Regions from separate parts of the Streptomyces sp. NPDC050546 genome, predicted to be linked through region 1. Evidence: riboswitches for the same ligand, from Rfam matches in the RefSeq annotation. Region 1 holds a riboswitch; each other region holds the start of a gene.
What was found. A riboswitch is a leader RNA that binds a small molecule or an ion and turns the genes downstream of it on or off. The one in region 1 is predicted to bind cyclic di-AMP.
Positions count from the first base shown of each region.

Region 2: linked by a shared signal. The riboswitch ahead of ACIBK5_RS40485 (M23 family metallopeptidase) and the one ahead of ACIBK5_RS06455 (peptidoglycan DD-metalloendopeptidase family protein) in region 1 are both predicted to bind cyclic di-AMP.
Region 3: linked by a shared signal. The riboswitch ahead of ACIBK5_RS13000 (NlpC/P60 family protein) and the one ahead of ACIBK5_RS06455 (peptidoglycan DD-metalloendopeptidase family protein) in region 1 are both predicted to bind cyclic di-AMP.
Region 4: linked by a shared signal. The riboswitch ahead of ACIBK5_RS11970 (LysM peptidoglycan-binding domain-containing protein) and the one ahead of ACIBK5_RS06455 (peptidoglycan DD-metalloendopeptidase family protein) in region 1 are both predicted to bind cyclic di-AMP.

Region 1 covers NZ_JBITGX010000002.1:374,094-378,374, forward strand. The annotation lists gene ACIBK5_RS06450 (alpha-galactosidase) at 1-1,680, shown strand, start outside; cyclic di-AMP (ydaO/yuaA leader) riboswitch at 1,975-2,167, shown strand; gene ACIBK5_RS06455 (peptidoglycan DD-metalloendopeptidase family protein) at 2,172-3,110, shown strand; gene ACIBK5_RS06460 (DUF6250 domain-containing protein) at 3,316-4,032, shown strand; gene ACIBK5_RS06465 (SGNH/GDSL hydrolase family protein) at 4,178-4,281, shown strand, end outside.
Region 2 covers NZ_JBITGX010000026.1:12,040-16,320, reverse strand. The annotation lists gene ACIBK5_RS40490 (GntR family transcriptional regulator) at 139-834, opposite strand; gene ACIBK5_RS40485 (M23 family metallopeptidase) at 1,030-1,815, opposite strand; cyclic di-AMP (ydaO/yuaA leader) riboswitch at 1,828-1,992, opposite strand; gene ACIBK5_RS40480 (M16 family metallopeptidase) at 2,194-3,582, opposite strand; gene ACIBK5_RS40475 (M16 family metallopeptidase) at 3,579-4,281, opposite strand, start outside.
Region 3 covers NZ_JBITGX010000004.1:430,532-434,812, forward strand. The annotation lists gene ACIBK5_RS12995 (hypothetical protein) at 1-315, opposite strand, end outside; gene ACIBK5_RS13000 (NlpC/P60 family protein) at 392-1,570, opposite strand; cyclic di-AMP (ydaO/yuaA leader) riboswitch at 1,579-1,737, opposite strand; gene pcrA (DNA helicase PcrA) at 2,041-4,281, shown strand, end outside.
Region 4 covers NZ_JBITGX010000004.1:224,299-228,579, forward strand. The annotation lists gene ACIBK5_RS11960 (GNAT family N-acetyltransferase) at 1-496, opposite strand, end outside; gene ACIBK5_RS11965 (HAD family hydrolase) at 668-1,516, shown strand; gene ACIBK5_RS11970 (LysM peptidoglycan-binding domain-containing protein) at 1,480-2,220, opposite strand; cyclic di-AMP (ydaO/yuaA leader) riboswitch at 2,226-2,402, opposite strand; gene ACIBK5_RS11975 (polyprenyl synthetase family protein) at 2,904-3,914, shown strand; gene ACIBK5_RS11980 (outer membrane lipoprotein carrier protein LolA) at 4,147-4,281, shown strand, end outside.

The DNA.
Region 1 (4,281 bases):
GTGACCCTGGAGAACCACGGGCCGGACGTCGAGGTGCTGCGCGCCGACTCCGCCACCTGGACCCTGCCCGACCGCGACACCTGGCGGCTGTCCCAGCTGCACGGCCGCTGGGGCGCCGAGTCCCGGCTGACGCGCTCCACCCTCACCTACGGCGAGAAGGTCATCGGCAGCCGCCGTGGCCACACCTCCCACCAGCATCTGCCGTGGGTCGCGCTCGACTCCGACGCGACCGAGGAGCGCGGGGAGGTCTACGGCTGCGCCCTGGGCTGGTCCGGGTCCTGGCGGATCGCGGTGGCCCAACTCCCGGACGCGCGCGTGCAGATCACCGGCGGGGCCGGACACGACGACTCGGGCCTGTTGACGCTGGGCGCGGGCGGGTCGTACACGACCCCCGTCTTCGCCGGGCTCTGGAGCGACGGCGGCTTCGGCGGGGCGAGCCGCGCCTGGCATGCCTGGCAGCGGACCCACGTCGTTCCGGACGCGGACCGGGACCGGCCGGTGCTGTTCAACTCCTGGGAGGCCACCGAGTTCGACATCTCGGAGGAGCAGCAGCGGGCGCTCGCCGAGCGGGCCGCGGCCATGGGCGTCGAGCTGTTCGTGGTCGACGACGGCTGGTTCGGGTCCCGGACCAGCGACCGGGCCGGGCTCGGTGACTGGACCCCCAACCCCGACCGCTTCCCGGGCGGTCTGAAGCCGCTCGCCGACCATGTGCACGGCCTCGGCATGCGGTTCGGGATCTGGGTCGAGCCGGAGATGGTCAACGCGGACAGCGACCTCTACCGCGCGCACCCCGACTGGGTGCAGTACCAACCAGGACGAAAGCGGACGGAATTCCGCAATCAGCTCGTGCTGAACCTCGCCCGCGAGGATGTCCAGGAGTATCTGTGGGAGCAGCTCGACGGGCTGCTCTCCAGCGCGCCGATCGACTACGTCAAGTGGGACTTCAACCGCTGCTTCAGTGACGCCGGCTGGCCGGACGACCCCTACCCGCAGCGGCTCTGGGTCGACCACGTCCACGCCCTGTACGCCCTGCTGGACCGGCTGCGGGCGGCGCACTCCGGTGTGGCCTTCGAGTCCTGCTCGGGCGGTGGCGGCCGGATCGACCTCGGAGTGCTGGGCCGCACGGACCAGGTGTGGACGTCCGACAACACCGACCCGCTCGACCGGCTCGCCATCCAGCACGGCTTCAGCCAGATCCATCCGGCCCGGGTCATGGCCGCCTGGGTCACCGACAGCCCGAACGCCATGCTCAACCAGCGGGCCAGCTCCCTGCGGTTCCGGTTCGTCAGTGCCATGGCCGGTGTGCTCGGGGTGGGCGGCGACCTCACGCGGTGGACGGCGGAGGAGCTCGCCGAGGCGCGGGGCTGGGTGGACCTCTACAAGGAGATCCGACCCGTGGTGCAGCGCGGCGACCTGTACCGGCTGCGGGCCCCGGAGGGCGGCCTGAGCGCGGTGCAGTACGCACTCGGTGACGAGACCGTCGTCCTCGCCTGGCTCCAGGCGCAGCGCTACGGCGAGCCTGTTCCGGCGCTCCGGCTGCGGGGTCTTGACTCGGCAGCGGAGTACGAATGCCTCGAAACGGGTGAAGTTCACCGAGGGGCCGTACTTACCCATCACGGACTGCGGGTCGGTCTGCGCGGGGACCTGGATGCCGCGGTCGTCCGCCTTCGACGGAAGTAGCCGTTCTGTCCGGATCGAGTGGATAGGGTGAATAAGGCGCTTCAAGCGTTTCGGTATAACGTGCCCCGATCGTAAAGGAGATGAGGTCGGGGTGCGTGACCATCGTCATATTCGTGACGATCTGTTGTCGCCATGTTCACGTAATTCTTGCGTTATTCAGGGACATTGAGGCGAAACAGGGATCGGGAATCCACGCTCGGTGACGGGAAATGTGCCGACGCGTCAAGAAAAACGCCCTCACAGGCAACCGCAAGCTTGTCCCATTGCGTCTCGGTCGCTTACGTTCCACACCAATCCGGACGGACGCCTAATCCTGCCGCCGCCCGGAGCCCCACACACTCACCCGTGTATGGCAGGAGCGGGGGACCCACAGGTAAGACGCCTGTTCCGGTTCCCGGAACGGCTTGGGGTTCAGCCGCACTTCGGCGCGGCCGGGCATCTCCAGCCCGCACCCGACAGCTCACCTCGCAGGCGCCGGAGAGGAATTCGCCATGCCCGCGAAGGGTAAGCATCGCCGCCCGAAGTCCCAGCGTTTCACCCGCTCCATCGCCGTCGCCGGAACCGGTGGGGCCGCCCTCGCCCTTCCGCTCATGGGCGCCGCCGGTGCCCACGCCGCGACCCCGCAGTCGGCTCCGGAAAAGGCCGTCCAGTCCGCTCCGGCGGCCGGGAAGAAGGCTGCCGAAAAGGCCGCGGACGCCCACACGTACACCGTGAAGGCCGGCGACTATCTCGCGAAGATCGCCGACGACCAGAACGTCAGCGGTGGCTGGAAGAAGCTCTACAGCGACAACCGTGACGCCGTCGGCTCCGACCCGTCGCTGATCCACCCGGGCCTCAAGCTCTCGGTCGGCAAGAAGGCGGCGAGCGCGCCCAAGACGCAGTCGTCCGCGCCCAAGGCGGCCGAGAAGCCGAAGGCGGCGGAGAAGCCGAAGGCGGCGGAGAAGTCGTCCGCCTCCGAGTCGTCCCCGAAGGGCGGCACCGCCGCGAAGCCGGCCGCCGCCAAGCCGGCCGCCGAGGCCTCCGGCTTCAGCCTCCCGGTGGACGGCGCCGCCGTCGGCACCCCGTACCACATGTCCGGCAGCATGTGGTCCAGCGGCTACCACACCGGTGTCGACTTCGTCGTCCCGACCGGCACCTCGCTCAAGGCCGTCGGCGCCGGCACGGTCGTCTCCGCCGGCTGGGGCGGCGCGTACGGCAACCAGGTCGTCATCCAGCTCGAGGACGGCAAGTACGCGCAGTACGCCCACCTGTCCCAGCTCTCCGTCTCGGCCGGCCAGACCGTGACGGCCGGGCAGCAGGTCGGCCTGTCCGGTGCGACCGGCAATGTGACCGGACCGCACCTGCACTTCGAGATCCGCACCTCGCCGGACTACGGCTCGGACGTGGACCCGGTCGCCTACCTGCGCTCGCACGGCGTCTCCGTGGGCTGACCGATCGCACAACCCTGGACCGATCGCACAACCCCCTGCCTGACACGCAGCCGAAGGCCGGACCCCGATCCCCGGGTCCGGCCTTCGGTGTGTGCGGCTGCCGATCGACTCACGGGGTCGACCCTCAAGGGATCGACAGGGAGCGGCAGTTGGGACACAGTGATCCCGTCGTGAGTGCAAGCGCTTTCTGAAGGAGCTGTGTTCCGTGCCGACCACCCGCAGAATGTTCGGAGCCGTGGCGGCCGGAGCCGCGCTGGCGGCCCTCGTCCCGACGGGGAGCGCGAACGCCGCACCCCGGCACCGGCGCCTCATCGCCCACGACGACTTCCGCCACGGCCTCGGTCGGTGGGCGACCGAACTCCAGGACGGCGGGTCCGTCACCGCCTCCCGCGGCGTCCTGGACATCGACGTTCCGGGCGGAGCGACCGTCTGGTTCAGACGGCGCCTCGACGGGCCCTACGTCCTCGAGTACACCGCCACGCCCGTCTCCGAGGGCGGGGCCAACGACCGGGTCTCGGACCTCAACAACTTCTGGAACGCGACCGACGTCCGCTCCCCGGGCGACCTCTTCGCGACGCCGCGTGGCGGGGCGCTGGAGGAGTACGACCATCTGACGACGTACTACGCCGGGTACGGCGCCAACTACAACACCACGACCCGGCTGCGGCGTTACGTGGGCCAGGCCGGTGTGCGTCCCCTGATCTTCGACTACACCGAGCCGCTGCTGGTCCCGGGCGAGCCGAACCGGGTCCGGATCGTCTCCGACGGGTCGACGGTGCGGTGGTGGAACAACGGGCGGCTCGTCTTCGACTACACCGATCCGCAGCCGTACACGGGCGGGCACTTCGCCTTCCGGACCGTGTGGAGCCACTTCCGGATCACGGGCTTCCGGGTCTGGCGACTGACCCCGGAACGTCCGTGAGGGGTGACCTATTCCGGAGTTGGCCAACCCTTTAGGAGTGGCTTATCTCACCGCCCGTCAACCCCTTCCTACGGTCGCGTAGGTCACATTCGAGGGTGAATCATGAGCGGCTGTGGCAGACGATTCGAAGAGTGACAGCAGAGCAGTGATCGGGTCGTACGTGGCGGTGGGGGACAGCTTCACCGAGGGCGTCGGCGATCCCGGCCCCGACGGGGCGTTCGTCGGCTGGGCCGACCGGTTCGCCGTGCT
Region 2 (4,281 bases), on a different contig from region 1:
CGCGCCCGACCCGGCGCACCCTGAAGGGCTCGTCCGAATTCACCGGGCGAGCCCTTCGCTTTTTCCGTGCATTTCCTGTCGGCGGGCAGCGGAAATAATCCCCCACGAATTCCCCGCTCTTTGTATACGGCTCCCGTGTTAATGCCGCAGGCTTGCCGTGTTTACGGCATGTTGCGAGTTCCTCACACGCTCGGCGCGCTCCCCGGCGGAGCCGAAACGCAGCCGGTGCGCGGCCGTCGCGCGCTCGGTGTGCAGCGCCGTGACCGCCCGCGCGCGCTCGCCGTCCCCGCGCGCCACCGCGTCCACGATCGCCCCGTGCTCGGCCCAGGACTCCACGGGTCCGGCCGGTGCCTCCACGGCGTACATCCAGGCGATCTTGTGCCGGAGCTGGGTGAGCATCGAGGTCAGCGCGGGGCTGCCGGAGGCCTGGGCGAGCGTCTCGTGGAACCAGCCGCCCAGCGAGCGGAGGTCGTCGCTGTTGCCCCGGCGGGCGCGCTCCTGGCCGAGCCTGACCAGGCCGCGCAGGACCTTCAGATGAGCCTCGGTGCGGCGCTGGGCGGCGCGGGCGGCACCCAGCGGCTCCAGCAGCATGCGCATCTCCAGCAGGTCGGCGGCCTCCTGCTCGGTGGGTTCGGCGACGCACGCGCCCGCGTGCCGCCGGGTGACCACGAAGCCCTCGGCCTCCAGCGTGCGCAGGGCCTCCCGGACGGGGACACGCGAGACGCCGTAGCGGCGCGCGAGCAGCTCCTCGGTGAGCCGACTGCCGCGCTCGTAGACACCCGCGACGATGTCGTCCCGGATGGCCGTGCACACCGCGTGCGCGGGAATACGCATGACCGACCTCCGCTTAATCCCCGTGAAACGTCGACTGGTGACGTGTGTTCCGTGACTCTATTGCAATGAGCCGGAATTTCCGACGGCGTACAGGAATCCAGGGATATTTTTTGGACAGCCGGCCGTGGCGAACGCCGAAAGCCCCGGCTCGGGGAGCCGGGGCTTTCGGGAAGCGGAGCAGTCGCCGCCGGACGCTCAGACGTCCACGCCGTGCGAGCGGAGGTAGGCCACGGGGTCGATGTCGGAGCCGTAGTCGGGTCCGGTGCGGGCCTCGAAGTGCAGATGCGGGCCGGTGACGTTGCCGGTGGCGCCGGACAGGCCGATCTGCTGGCCGGGCGTGACCTTCTGCCCCACCGAGACGCTGCTGGACGACAGGTGGCCGTACTGGGTGTACGTCCCGTCGTTCATCTTGATCACGACCTGGTTGCCGTAGGAACCGCCCCAGCCGGCCTCGACGACCTCACCCATGCCGACCGAGTGGACGGCCGTGCCGCTGGAGGCGTGGAAGTCGACACCGGTGTGGCTGCCGGAGGACCAGACGGCACCGCCGGACTTGTAGCCGGTGGAGACGTACGAGCCGGAGATCGGGGACACGAAGGTGTTGAGACGCTTGCGCTCGGCCTCGCGGGCGGCGCGCTCCTTGGCCTCGCGGGCCTCCTCGGCCCTCTCCTTGGCCTCCTTGGCCGCCTCGGCTGCCCGCTTGCGGGCGGCCTCCTCGGCCTTCTTCTTGGCGGCGGCCTCTTCGGCCGCCTGCTTCTGGGCGACGGCCTGGGCGTCGATCTTCTGGGCCACGGTGTCGCCCATGGTCACGACCGGGGTGAGGCCCGTCTGCTCGGCGGCGGGCTCCGCGGCGAAGGCCGGGGCGGCCACGGTGCCGACGACGCCGGTGGTGGCGAGAGCCGCGACGCCCGCTGCGTGGGCCGTGCGGCGCTGGATCCTGCTGGGACGACGGTGCTTCCCGGTGGCGCGCGTGAACGCCATGTGGTGGCTGTTCCTTTCCTTCCCTCTCGCCTACCGGGTTAGCTGACGGGTTCGGAGCAGGAAGGTCTCCTACGGACCCCCTCGCGACTCGCGCGGGCGTCCGATTCACCCCAGGGACTGCGGTGGGTCCCCGGCTCCCCTGGCTCGCGCCGTACGGGGACTCGGCGATGACTGTCCGGTGCCGCGGGTGCGGCGCACTGCCTGACGAACAGCCCGGACGACGCTAAGCGGCGCCACTTTCAATTCCCAAACGGATCCCGGCTTTTGTAGCGCATCCCACAGGGCAGACGGGCAACTCCCATCCCAATTCGGGCATAAAGGAGCCCTGGTGCCTTAGAAGACAACCAGGGCCCCTACGCGCGCGGCGCTCGCCTCCCGCTACTCGGCGGCGACCACGGCGACTTCACCGATGCCGAGGGCCTCGACCGGGCCCTTGATCTGCGCCGCGTCTCCGACCAGGACGGTCACCAGACGGTCCACCGGGAAGGCGCTGACGGCCGCCGCGGTGGCCTCCACGGTGCCGGTCGCGGCGAGCTGCCGGTACAGCGCGGCCTGGTAGTCGTCGGGCAGGTGCTGCTCGACCTGGTCCGCCAGCGTGCTCGCGACGGCCGCCGCCGTCTCGTACTTCAGCGGCGCCACGCCGACCAGGTTCTGCACGGCGACGTCCCGCTCGGCGTCGGTCAGCCCTTCGGCGGCGAGGGTACGCAGCACCGTCCAGAGGTCCTGGAGGGCGGGGCCGGTGTTGGGCGTGTCCACGGAGCCGCTGATGGCGAGCATCGCGGCACCGGTCCCGTCCGGGGCGGACCTGAGGACCTGGGCGAACGCCCGCACACCGTAGGTGTATCCCTTCTCCTCGCGCAGGACGCGGTCCAGACGGGAGGTGAGGGTGCCGCCGAGGCAGTACGTGCCGAGCACCTGGGCGGGCCAGACGCGGTCGTGGCGGTCCGAGCCGATCCGGCCGATGAGCAGCTGCGTCTGGACGGCGCCCGGGCGGTCCACGACGATGACCCGGCCCGTGTCGTCGGCGGTCACCGGCGGCACCGGCCGCGGCTCGGCCGAGGAGCCGGTCCAGGCGCCCAGCGTGTCGCCGAGCAGCGCGTCGAGGTCGATGCCGGTGAGGTCGCCGACGACCACGGCGGTGGCGGTCGCCGGGCGGACGTGCTTCTCGTAGTAGGCGCGTACGGCCGCGGAGTCGATCGCGGCGACCGTCTCCTCGCTGCCCTGCCGGGGCCGCGACATGCGCGCGTCCGCCGGGAACAGCTCCTTGGAGAGCTCCTTGGCGGCACGGCGGGCGGGGTTGGCCAGCTCGTGCGGGATCTCGTCGAGGCGGTTGTTGACCAGCCGCTCGACCTCGCTGTCCGCGAACGCGGGCGCCCTGAGGGCGTCGGCGATCAGGTTGAGCCCCTTGGCGAGCCGGGAGGCCGGCACCTCCAGGCTCAGCCGGACGCCCGGGTGGTCGGCGTGCGCGTCGAGGGTGGCGCCGGCGCGCTCCAGCTCGGCGGCGAACTCCTCGGCGGAGTGCTTGTCGGTGCCCTCGGAGAAGGCCCGGGCCATGATCGTGGCCACCCCGTCGAGGCCGGCCGGCTCGGCGTCCAGGGGCGCGTCCAGCAGCACCTCCACGGCGACGACCTGCTGGCCGGGGCGGTGGCAGCGCAGCACGGTGAGGCCGTTGTCGAGCGTGCCGCGCTCGGGGGCCGGGAAGGCCCACGGCTTGGCGTCGCCCGCCTGCGGCTGCGGGTGGAAGTCCATCGTGGCGAGCTCGGTCACTTGGCCGCCTCCTCGTTCTCGTTCGTGGCCGCGGCTGCGGTGCCCTCGGTGCTGTCGGCGTCCTCGCCGGTCTCGTCCGCGACGGGCTCGTAGACGAGCACCGCGCGGTTGTCGGGCCGCAGGCGGGCCTTGGCGACCTCCTGGACCTCCTTGGCCGTCACCGCCAGCACGCGCTGCACGGCGGTCAGGGCGAGCTGCGGGTCGCCGAACAGCACGGCGTACCGGCACAGTTCGTCGGCGCGGCCGGCGACCGTGCCGAGCCGGTCCAGCCACTCGCGCTCCAACTGGGCCTGGGCGCGCTCCATCTCCTCGTCCGTGGGGCCTTCCTCGGCGAACCGGGCGAGCTCCTCGTCGATGGCGGTCTCGATGACCGGCACCTCGACATCACCGGACGTCTTCACGTCCAGCCACCCCAGGGAGGGCGCCCCGGCGAGCCGCAGCAGGCCGAATCCGGCCGCCACGGCCGTACGGTCCCGCCGCACGAGACGGTTGTAGAGACGGGAGGACTCGCCGCCGCCGAGGACGGTGAGGGCCAGGTCGGCCGCGTCGCACGCGCGCGTGCCGTCGTGCGGCAGCCGGTAGGCGGCCATCAGGGCGCGCGCCGGGACCTCCTCCTCGACGACCTCGCGCAGCTGCTCGCCGATGGTCTCCGGCAGCACGCCGTCACGCGGCGCGGGCTTGCCGTCGTGGCCGGCGATG
Region 3 (4,281 bases), on a different contig from region 1:
GCCGGCCGCCGAGAAGGCGGTCCCCAGGACGGCCGTCGCCGCCACGGTGGTCAGGGCAGCCGTCGTCACGCTCTCGAGGACACCCGGCCTGCGCGTGTACGCCCGCCACCTGGTCCCGGCCCGCAGCAGCCGCAGGGTGAAGTCCGCGGCGAACATCAGCCAGGCCGCGCAGGCCAGAACCAGGGCGATGCGTGAGAGGACCTCGTACCCCGCCAGCTCAAGACCGACCGACAGGGTGCCGGTCGCCAGCACGGCGGCACTGGCCGCCGGAGCACGCTGCGCCCACCAGGCGACTGAGGGGGAGGGGCCGGGCATGGGGCCGATGCTAAGAGGCCCCGCGCGCGTTACGGGCAGGCCACGCGCGCGGGGTCACAAAAACCTGCGAGACCGGTCAGGCCGGCCGCACCACGCTGTGGATCGACGACTCGCCGTCGTAGTAGATCGACTCCTCGCGCACGTACGTGCCGGGCTTCGGAGCGTGGATCATCATGCCGTTGCCGATGTAGATGCCGACGTGGGTGACATCGTCGTAGAAGAAGACCAGGTCACCGGGCTGAGCGTCGGCCAGCGGGACCGTGGTGCCGGCGTTGACCTGGTCGTACGTCGTGCGCGGCAGGGTCACCCCGGCGGCCTTCCAGGCGGCCTGGGTGAGCCCGGAGCAGTCGTAGGAGCCGGGGCCGGTGGCGCCCCAGACGTACGGCTTGCCGATCTGGGCGCGGGCGAAGGCGAGTGCCTTCTCGGCCTTGGTGGCGTACGAGGAGTCGGGCGCGGTGGACGACGAGGACGAGCCCGTCGACGAGGAGGAGCCGCTGTCCTGCTGCTGGGCGGCCTCCTGCTGCGCGGCTTCCCGCTCCTTCTGCTGCTCGGCCTGCTGCCGGGCCAGCTCGGCGGCCTTGCGGGCGGCCTCCTCCTGCTTCTCCTTCTCGATCGCCGCGAGCCGCGCCTTCTCCTCGGCGGTCAGCTTCGACAGCAGCTCGCGCGCGTCGGCGAGCTTCCTCTGGACGGTCGCCTTGGCCGTCTTCAGGTCGCCCTGTGACTCGGTGAGCGTCTCGAGGCTCTCGGCGGCCTCCCGACGCTTCTCCATCGTCTCTGACTGCTGGGTGACGTAGTCGTCGACCGCCACCTTCTGACGGCCGGTCATCCGGTCCATCAACTGGGTCTGGTCGAAGTAGTCCTGCGGGGTGTCCGCGAGCAGGAACGTCGCCGTGTCCGGGGCGGAGGCGCCGGTGCGGTACTGGGCGGCGGCGAAGGTGCCCAGTTCCTCCCGCGCCTCGTTCAGCTTCTGGGTGCGCTCGGCGACGTCGTCGAGGAGGGTGTCGACGCGCTTGCGCTGCTTGGCGGTCTTCTCCTTGGCTCCGTTGTACTTCTCGGTCGCGGATCCCGCCTGACGGTAGAGGTCGTCTACCTTCTTCTCGACTTCCTCAAGGCTGGGCTTGTCGTCGGCCTCTGGGGCGGCGTTGGCCGACTGGGACAGCAGGGCCACGGAGGTGAGGGCCGCCGTCGCGAGGGCGGGGGTCCGTATGCCTGCAACGCGCGAACCCGTAGGACGCGACTTGCGGTGCGACGCCAAGGGAGGCGACTCCTTCCATGCTCCGCCTACCGGGTTAGCTGTCGGGTTCGGGCGGGTGGTTCGGAAGGGTTGCCCTACGGCCGTCTCCGGAAAGGGAGTCGGGCCGATTCACCCCGGGGTCTCGGTTGGGTCCCCGGCTCTGGCTGCCGCTGCGGCACGCCGGACTCGGCGGAGGCCACGCGGCCCGGCGACGTTCGCCGGTGGGGGTCGTGTGACCTCCTCGCACGGTAGCCAACTCGTGTGGCCCTTGTGAAGGTTGATGGGTGATATGCCCGATACATTTCCGTGACCTTGCTCATGAGTATCGCCGAGAGTGATCAATCGAGGGGGGTTGGTCACCATTCGGGAGTAATCGTGAAGGCCGTAGCGGCCTGTGATCACGCACACCTGGAGGGTGACAGGGGGCACTTTCGGCGATGTTCTCAGGGCGGCGGCGGGCTGTCAGTGGGGCGCCCTAGACTCGGAGAGCGATGAGCAGCCTCTTTGACGACAGCTTCCTGGCGGACCTCCAGGCCCAGCGGGGCCCCGCGGACGAGCCCCCGCCGCCGCCCGAGGACGATCACGGACCGGAGTCGGTCCCGGACGATCTGTTCGGTGGGAAGTTCGACGTGCCGCCGGACCGCGACGCCTACTACCGGGACGGTGCCGCGCGCCCGCCGGTGGATGCCGCCGCGCTCCTGGAGGGGCTGAACGACAACCAGCGCGCCGCCGTCACACACTCCGGCTCCCCGCTGCTCATCGTGGCCGGCGCCGGCTCCGGCAAGACCCGCGTGCTCACGCACCGCATCGCCCACCTGCTCGCCGAGCGGGACGCCCACCCGGGCCAGATCCTCGCCATCACCTTCACCAACAAGGCCGCCGGCGAGATGAAGGAGCGCGTCGAGCAGCTCGTCGGCCCGCGCGCGAACGCCATGTGGGTGATGACCTTCCACAGCGCCTGCGTACGCATCCTGCGCCGGGAGAGCAAGAAGCTCGGCTTCACATCGAGCTTCTCGATCTACGACGCCGCCGACTCCAAGCGCCTGATGGCCCTGGTCTGCCGCGACCTGGACCTCGACCCCAAGCGCTTCCCGCCGAAGTCCTTCAGCGCCAAGATCAGCAATCTCAAGAACGAGCTGATCGACGAGGAGGACTTCGCGGCCCAGGCCGGCGACGGCTTCGAGAAGACCCTCGCCCAGGCCTACGCGATGTACCAGTCGCGGCTGCGCGAGGCGAACGCCCTCGACTTCGACGACCTGATCATGACGACGGTCAACCTGCTGCGCGCCTTCCCGGACGTCGCCGAGCACTACCGCCGCCGCTTCCGCCACGTCCTCGTGGACGAGTACCAGGACACCAACCACGCCCAGTACGCCCTCGTCCGGGAGCTCGTGGGCACCTCCGAGCACCCCGTCGACGTACCGCCCAGCGCGGACGACCTGCCGCCCGCCGAGCTGTGCGTGGTGGGTGACGCCGACCAGTCGATCTACGCCTTCCGCGGCGCGACGATCCGCAACATCCTCCAGTTCGAGGAGGACTACCCGGACGCGACGACGATCCTGCTGGAGCAGAACTACCGCTCCACACAGACGATCCTGAGCGCGGCCAACGCGGTCATCGAGCGCAACGAGTCCCGCCGCCCCAAGAACCTGTGGACCAACGCGGGCACGGGCGCGCAGATCACCGGCTATGTAGCCGACACCGAGCACGACGAGGCGCAGTTCGTCGCCGACGAGATAGACCGTCTCACCGACGCGGGCGAGGCGAAGGCGGGCGACGTCGCCGTCTTCTACCGCACCAACGCCCAGTCCCGTGTCTTCGAAGAGATCTTCATCCGCGTCGGCCTGCCCTACAAGGTCGTCGGCGGCGTCCGCTTCTACGAGCGCAAGGAGGTCCGGGACGTCCTGGCCTACCTGCGTGTGCTGGCCAACCCGGAGGACTCGGTGCCGCTGCGCCGGATCCTCAACGTGCCCAAGCGGGGCATCGGCGACCGCGCCGAGGCGATGATCGACGCCCTCTCCCAGCGGGAGAAGATCAGCTTCCCGCAGGCGCTCAAGCGCGTCGACGAGGCGTACGGCATGGCCGCGCGCTCCACCAACGCCGTCAAGCGGTTCAACACGCTGATGGAGGACCTCCGTACGGTCGTCGAGTCCGGCGCCGGGCCCGCCACGGTGCTGGAGGCGATCCTGGAGCGCACCGGATACCTCGCCGAGCTACAGGCCTCCACCGACCCGCAGGACGAGACCCGGATCGAGAACCTCCAGGAACTCGCCGCCGTCGCCATGGAGTTCGAGCAGGAGCGCGGCGAGGACGAGCAGGGCACCCTGGCCGACTTCCTGGAGAAGGTCGCGCTGGTCGCCGACTCCGACCAGATCCCCGACGAGGAGGACGGCGACGGTGTCATCACGCTGATGACCCTGCACACCGCCAAGGGCCTGGAGTTCCCGGTCGTCTTCCTGACCGGCATGGAGGACGGCGTCTTCCCGCACATGCGCGCCCTCGGCCAGACCAAGGAGCTGGAGGAGGAGCGGCGTCTGGCATACGTGGGCATCACGCGTGCGCGAGAACGGCTGTATCTGACGCGCTCCACCCTGCGCAGCGCCTGGGGCCAGCCGTCGTACAACCCGCCCTCCCGGTTCCTGGAGGAGATCCCGCCGACCCACCTGGAGTGGAAGCGGACCGGTGCGACCGCGCCGGCGTCCTCCGGGCCGGTCTCCGCCGTGGCGGCCTCA
Region 4 (4,281 bases), on a different contig from region 1:
GCTCCTTGGCCAGGGTGGTCTTCAGGAACTTCGGCGACTGCGCGCGCAGCACCGACTCGTACGTCTCGTAGCCCTTCTCCACGTCGATGACGTAGGTGGCGTGCTCCTCGGCCGCGTACCGGACGAACAGCCGCTGCTCGGCCTCCAGGTTGTCGAAGGCGAAGCTCGACACCGAGCAGGCCCGCAGGAGCCGGCCCGTGTCCAGGTCGAGGCCCGGCCGCAGGATCGCCCCCTGCGCGTCCGAGACGCCCAGCCCGATCGCCCGGCCCTGGCCCAACGGGCCCCGTTCATGGGGCAGGAAGCCGACCGGCTCCAGCCCCTCGTACACCACCGCGACCCGGGCCCGCGGCCTCACCAGGCCGACGGCTTCGGTGAACTCCGGTTCCATGAAAGGGTTGCGTGGTGCCTCGGAAGCAGCGCGCAGTGCGCGCCAGCGCTCCCTTTCCCCTTCGCCGAGCTCCCCGGGCCCAGCCACGCGAATGCGCCCACTGCTCAACCTGACCCCCCGATCAAGTCCCCCCTGGACACTTGGAAGGTACCGCCCGAGACGGCCTCGCCGGTAGGTAGCGGACCATGTTGTTGCCAACTGGTACAGAGGCCTTCAACCGGGCAATCGGTGTCCCCGGCGCGATGAAACGAAGGGCCGCGCTGTCCGTATTCTCAGATCATGGCCGCACCCATCGCATATTCACTCATCGCCACCGACCTGGACGGAACGCTGCTGCGCGGCGACGACACCCTCTCCGACCGGTCGCTCGCCGTGCTCGCTCGGGTGGCGGAGGCCGGTGCCCAGCACCTCGTCGTGACGGGCCGGCCGGCGCCGCGTGTGCGACCGCTCCTCGACGACCTCCGCTGCACGGGGCTCGCGGTGTGCGGGCAGGGCGCGCAGGTGTACGACGCCGGCGCGGACCGGCTGCTGTGGTCCATCACCCTGGACCGGGAACTGGCGGAGACCGCGCTCGGCAAGATCGAGGCCGAGGTGGGGCAGGTGTACGCCGCGGTCGACCAGGACGGGGTCGACGGGCTCACGCTCATCGAGCCGGGCTATCTCATGCCGCACCCGACCCTGCCGGCCGTACGGGTCGACCGGCGCGACGACCTGTGGGGCGAGCCGATCAGCAAGGTGCTGCTGCGCCATCCCTACCTGACGGACGACGAGTTGGCGGCGACGGCCCGTTCGGTGGTCGGCTCACTGGCGACGGTGACGATGTCGGGGCCCGGCACGGTCGAGCTCCAGCCGTGCGGCGTCACCAAGGCGACGGGCCTGGCACTGGCCGCCGAGCATCTGGGGCTGCGGCCGGCGGACACCATCGCCTTCGGCGACATGCCCAACGACATCCCGATGTTCGACTGGGCCGCCCACGGCGTCGCGATGGCGAACGCCCATCCCGAACTCAAGGCCGTGGCCGACGAGATCACCCTGTCGAACGAGGACGACGGCATCGCCGTCGTCCTCGAGCGACTGCTGGGCGGGACGGCTCAGTACGGGCCGTTGACGTTGTCGATCGAGCCGTAGCGGTCGGCCGCGTAGTTGCAGGCCGCCGTGATGTTGGCGACCGGGTCGTACGGGTCCCACGACGTGCCGTCCACGTGGTAGGCCTGGAAGGTCGGGTCGATGGTCTGGAGCAGGCCCTTGGACGGGGTGCCCTTGACCGCGTTGGAGTCCCAGTTGTTGATCGCCTGGGGGTTGCCGGACGACTCGCGCATGACGTTGCGGTGGATGCCGTCGTACGACCCCGGAATGCCCTTCTGCGCCATGATGTCCAGCGCCTCGCGGATCCACCCGTCGAGGTTGTCGGCGTAGGTCTTGGCGGAGGCCTGGGTGGCCTTGGCGACGTCACCGGCGGGCTTCGCGGCAGGCTTGGCGGACGACTTGGTCGCCTTCTTCGGGGCGGCGGCCGCCTTGGTCGTCGACACCTTCAGCTTCAGACCCGGGTGGATCAGCTTCGGGTTGTCGCCGATGGCGGAGCGGTTGTCCTTGTAGAGCTTCTTCCAGCCGCCCGAGACGTCGTACTTGTCCGCGATGCGGTAGAGCGTGTCGCCCTTGGTCACGGTGTACGTGAGCGACTTGGCGGGCTTGACCGCCTGGGGCTCTGCGGCGCTCGCGTGCGTCGCGCCGAGGAGCGGGAGGGTCAGTGCCGCTCCGCCGGTGCCGGCGATCGCGATACCTCGGGAGAGCGGGTTGGTTCTGGGGCGACGGTGCTTGCCTCGTCCGGCCATGGCGAAATTCCTCTCCGGCGCCTGCGAGGTGAGCTGTCGGGTTCGGGCCGGGAGGTGCCCGGCCGCGTACGGCGGTGTACTGCCGTGCGCGGCTTCACCCCGAGCCGTGCCGCTGTGCGGACCGGCGACTTACCTGGGTCCCCCGCTCCTGCCCTGCGTGAGTGAGTCGGTTCGTGTGGGGGTCCGGGCGGCGGCAGGATTCGGCGTCCGCCGGACAGGCCGGGAACGTATGCGAGAGCACATGTCGGGAACAAGCGCCGGAGTCACATATTGCGCGGTTGACCTTGGTCGGGGGTGTTTGGCCCGCTTGATCCTTTGCGAGAGCCAAGGCTCAACTGGCGTTCGGCCGAAGGGGGTACGGGGTGATGTCGGGGTGGCGCGACGCAGGGGTTAACGTGATTCAACTCACTGATCACAAGACTGTGGGGCAATTACCGCCAAAGGGGATTTGCTCAATCGTCATGGCAAATCGTGAATATCTCACTATCGGCTGGTAAGTCGACAAATGTCTGTTCTTATGGCCCGATCGAAAACATAACGGTCGTGATCAGATACCACCCGGCCTGTAACCATGGGCGCTGGCGGTGATCGAAACGTGACCGGATACGCTGACTCGAGTGATGGCAGCGACCTATCGACAATCCGCGTAATCACCGGCAGACACAGCAGACAGGAGACCCCTCGTGACCGACGTCGGGCCGTTCGGGCTGAGCGTGCGGGACCAGGCTCTGGAAGCCGATGTCCAGGCCGGGTTGGCGGCTGTCGAGGAAGGCTTGTTCGAGGCCACCAAGAGTGAGGTGCCCTTCATCACGGAGGCCGCGCAGCACCTGGTGCGGGCCGGCGGCAAGCGGTTCCGTCCGTTGCTCGTGATGCTCTCCGCCCAGTTCGGCGACCCGTACGCGCCCGGGATCGTGCCGTCGGCCGTCGTCGTGGAGCTCACCCACCTCGCCACGCTGTACCACGACGACGTGATGGACGAGGCGACGGTGCGCCGCGGGGTCGCGAGCGCGAACACCCGCTGGGACAACTCCGTCGCGGTCCTCACCGGCGACTTCCTCTTCGCCCGTGCCTCGCACACCCTGGCCGACCTCGGCCCGGAGGCGGTGCGGGTGCAGGCCGAGGCGTTCGAACGGCTGGTGACCGGGCAGATCCTGGAGACGGCCGGACCCCAGGACGGCCGCGACCCCGTCGAGCACTACCTGGACGTGCTGGGCGGCAAGACCGGTTCGCTGGTGGCGGTGTCGTGCCGGTTCGGCGCGATGATGTCCGGCGCCGACGAGACGACCGTGGACGTGCTGACCCAGTACGGCGAGCGGCTCGGCGTCGCCTTCCAGCTCGCGGACGACGTCCTGGACATCGCCTCCGACTCGCACGAGTCCGGCAAGACGCCCGGCACCGATCTGCGCGAGGGCATCCCCACGATGCCGGTGCTGCGGCTGCGCGAGCGGGCGGCCCGGCTCGGGCTCGCGGACGACATCGCCCTGTGCGAGCTGCTGGGCTCCGACCTCACCGACGACGAACGGCACGCCGAGGCCCTGCGCCTGCTGCGCGCCCACCCGGCGCTGGAACAGGCCCGGAAGGACACCGTCCGCTACGCCGAGGACGCCCGCTCGGCGCTGGCCCCCCTGCCCGAGTGCGCCGCGAAGACGGCACTCGTGGAGCTGTGCGACGCGGTCGTGCACCGGGCCGGCTAGCCGGCCCTTCCCCGTGCGTCCCCTACGGGTCGGGGGAGAAGCCGCCCCTCCGTGTCATACCCCAGCAGTACGTGGAGTTGAGTCCGGGGTCTGACGTATCTCCCTGGCCGATTTGGTCAGATGGAAACCACGGAAAACACCAAACCTCACCTGTTCGGGTGAGAATGGCGGCTCAGGGACGAGTGCGTGGACGACACGGACAGCCGCCGCCGACCACGGAGGTAGGGCACACATGGCACCGTACACATCCGACGACAGCACGACCGCCGGGGAGGTCGACGAGCAGCGTTCCGGACGGCGCAAGGCCGCCCGCTACGTCGTACCGGTCACGGTGATGGGGGTGGCGGCCGCGACGATCGGGCTGGTC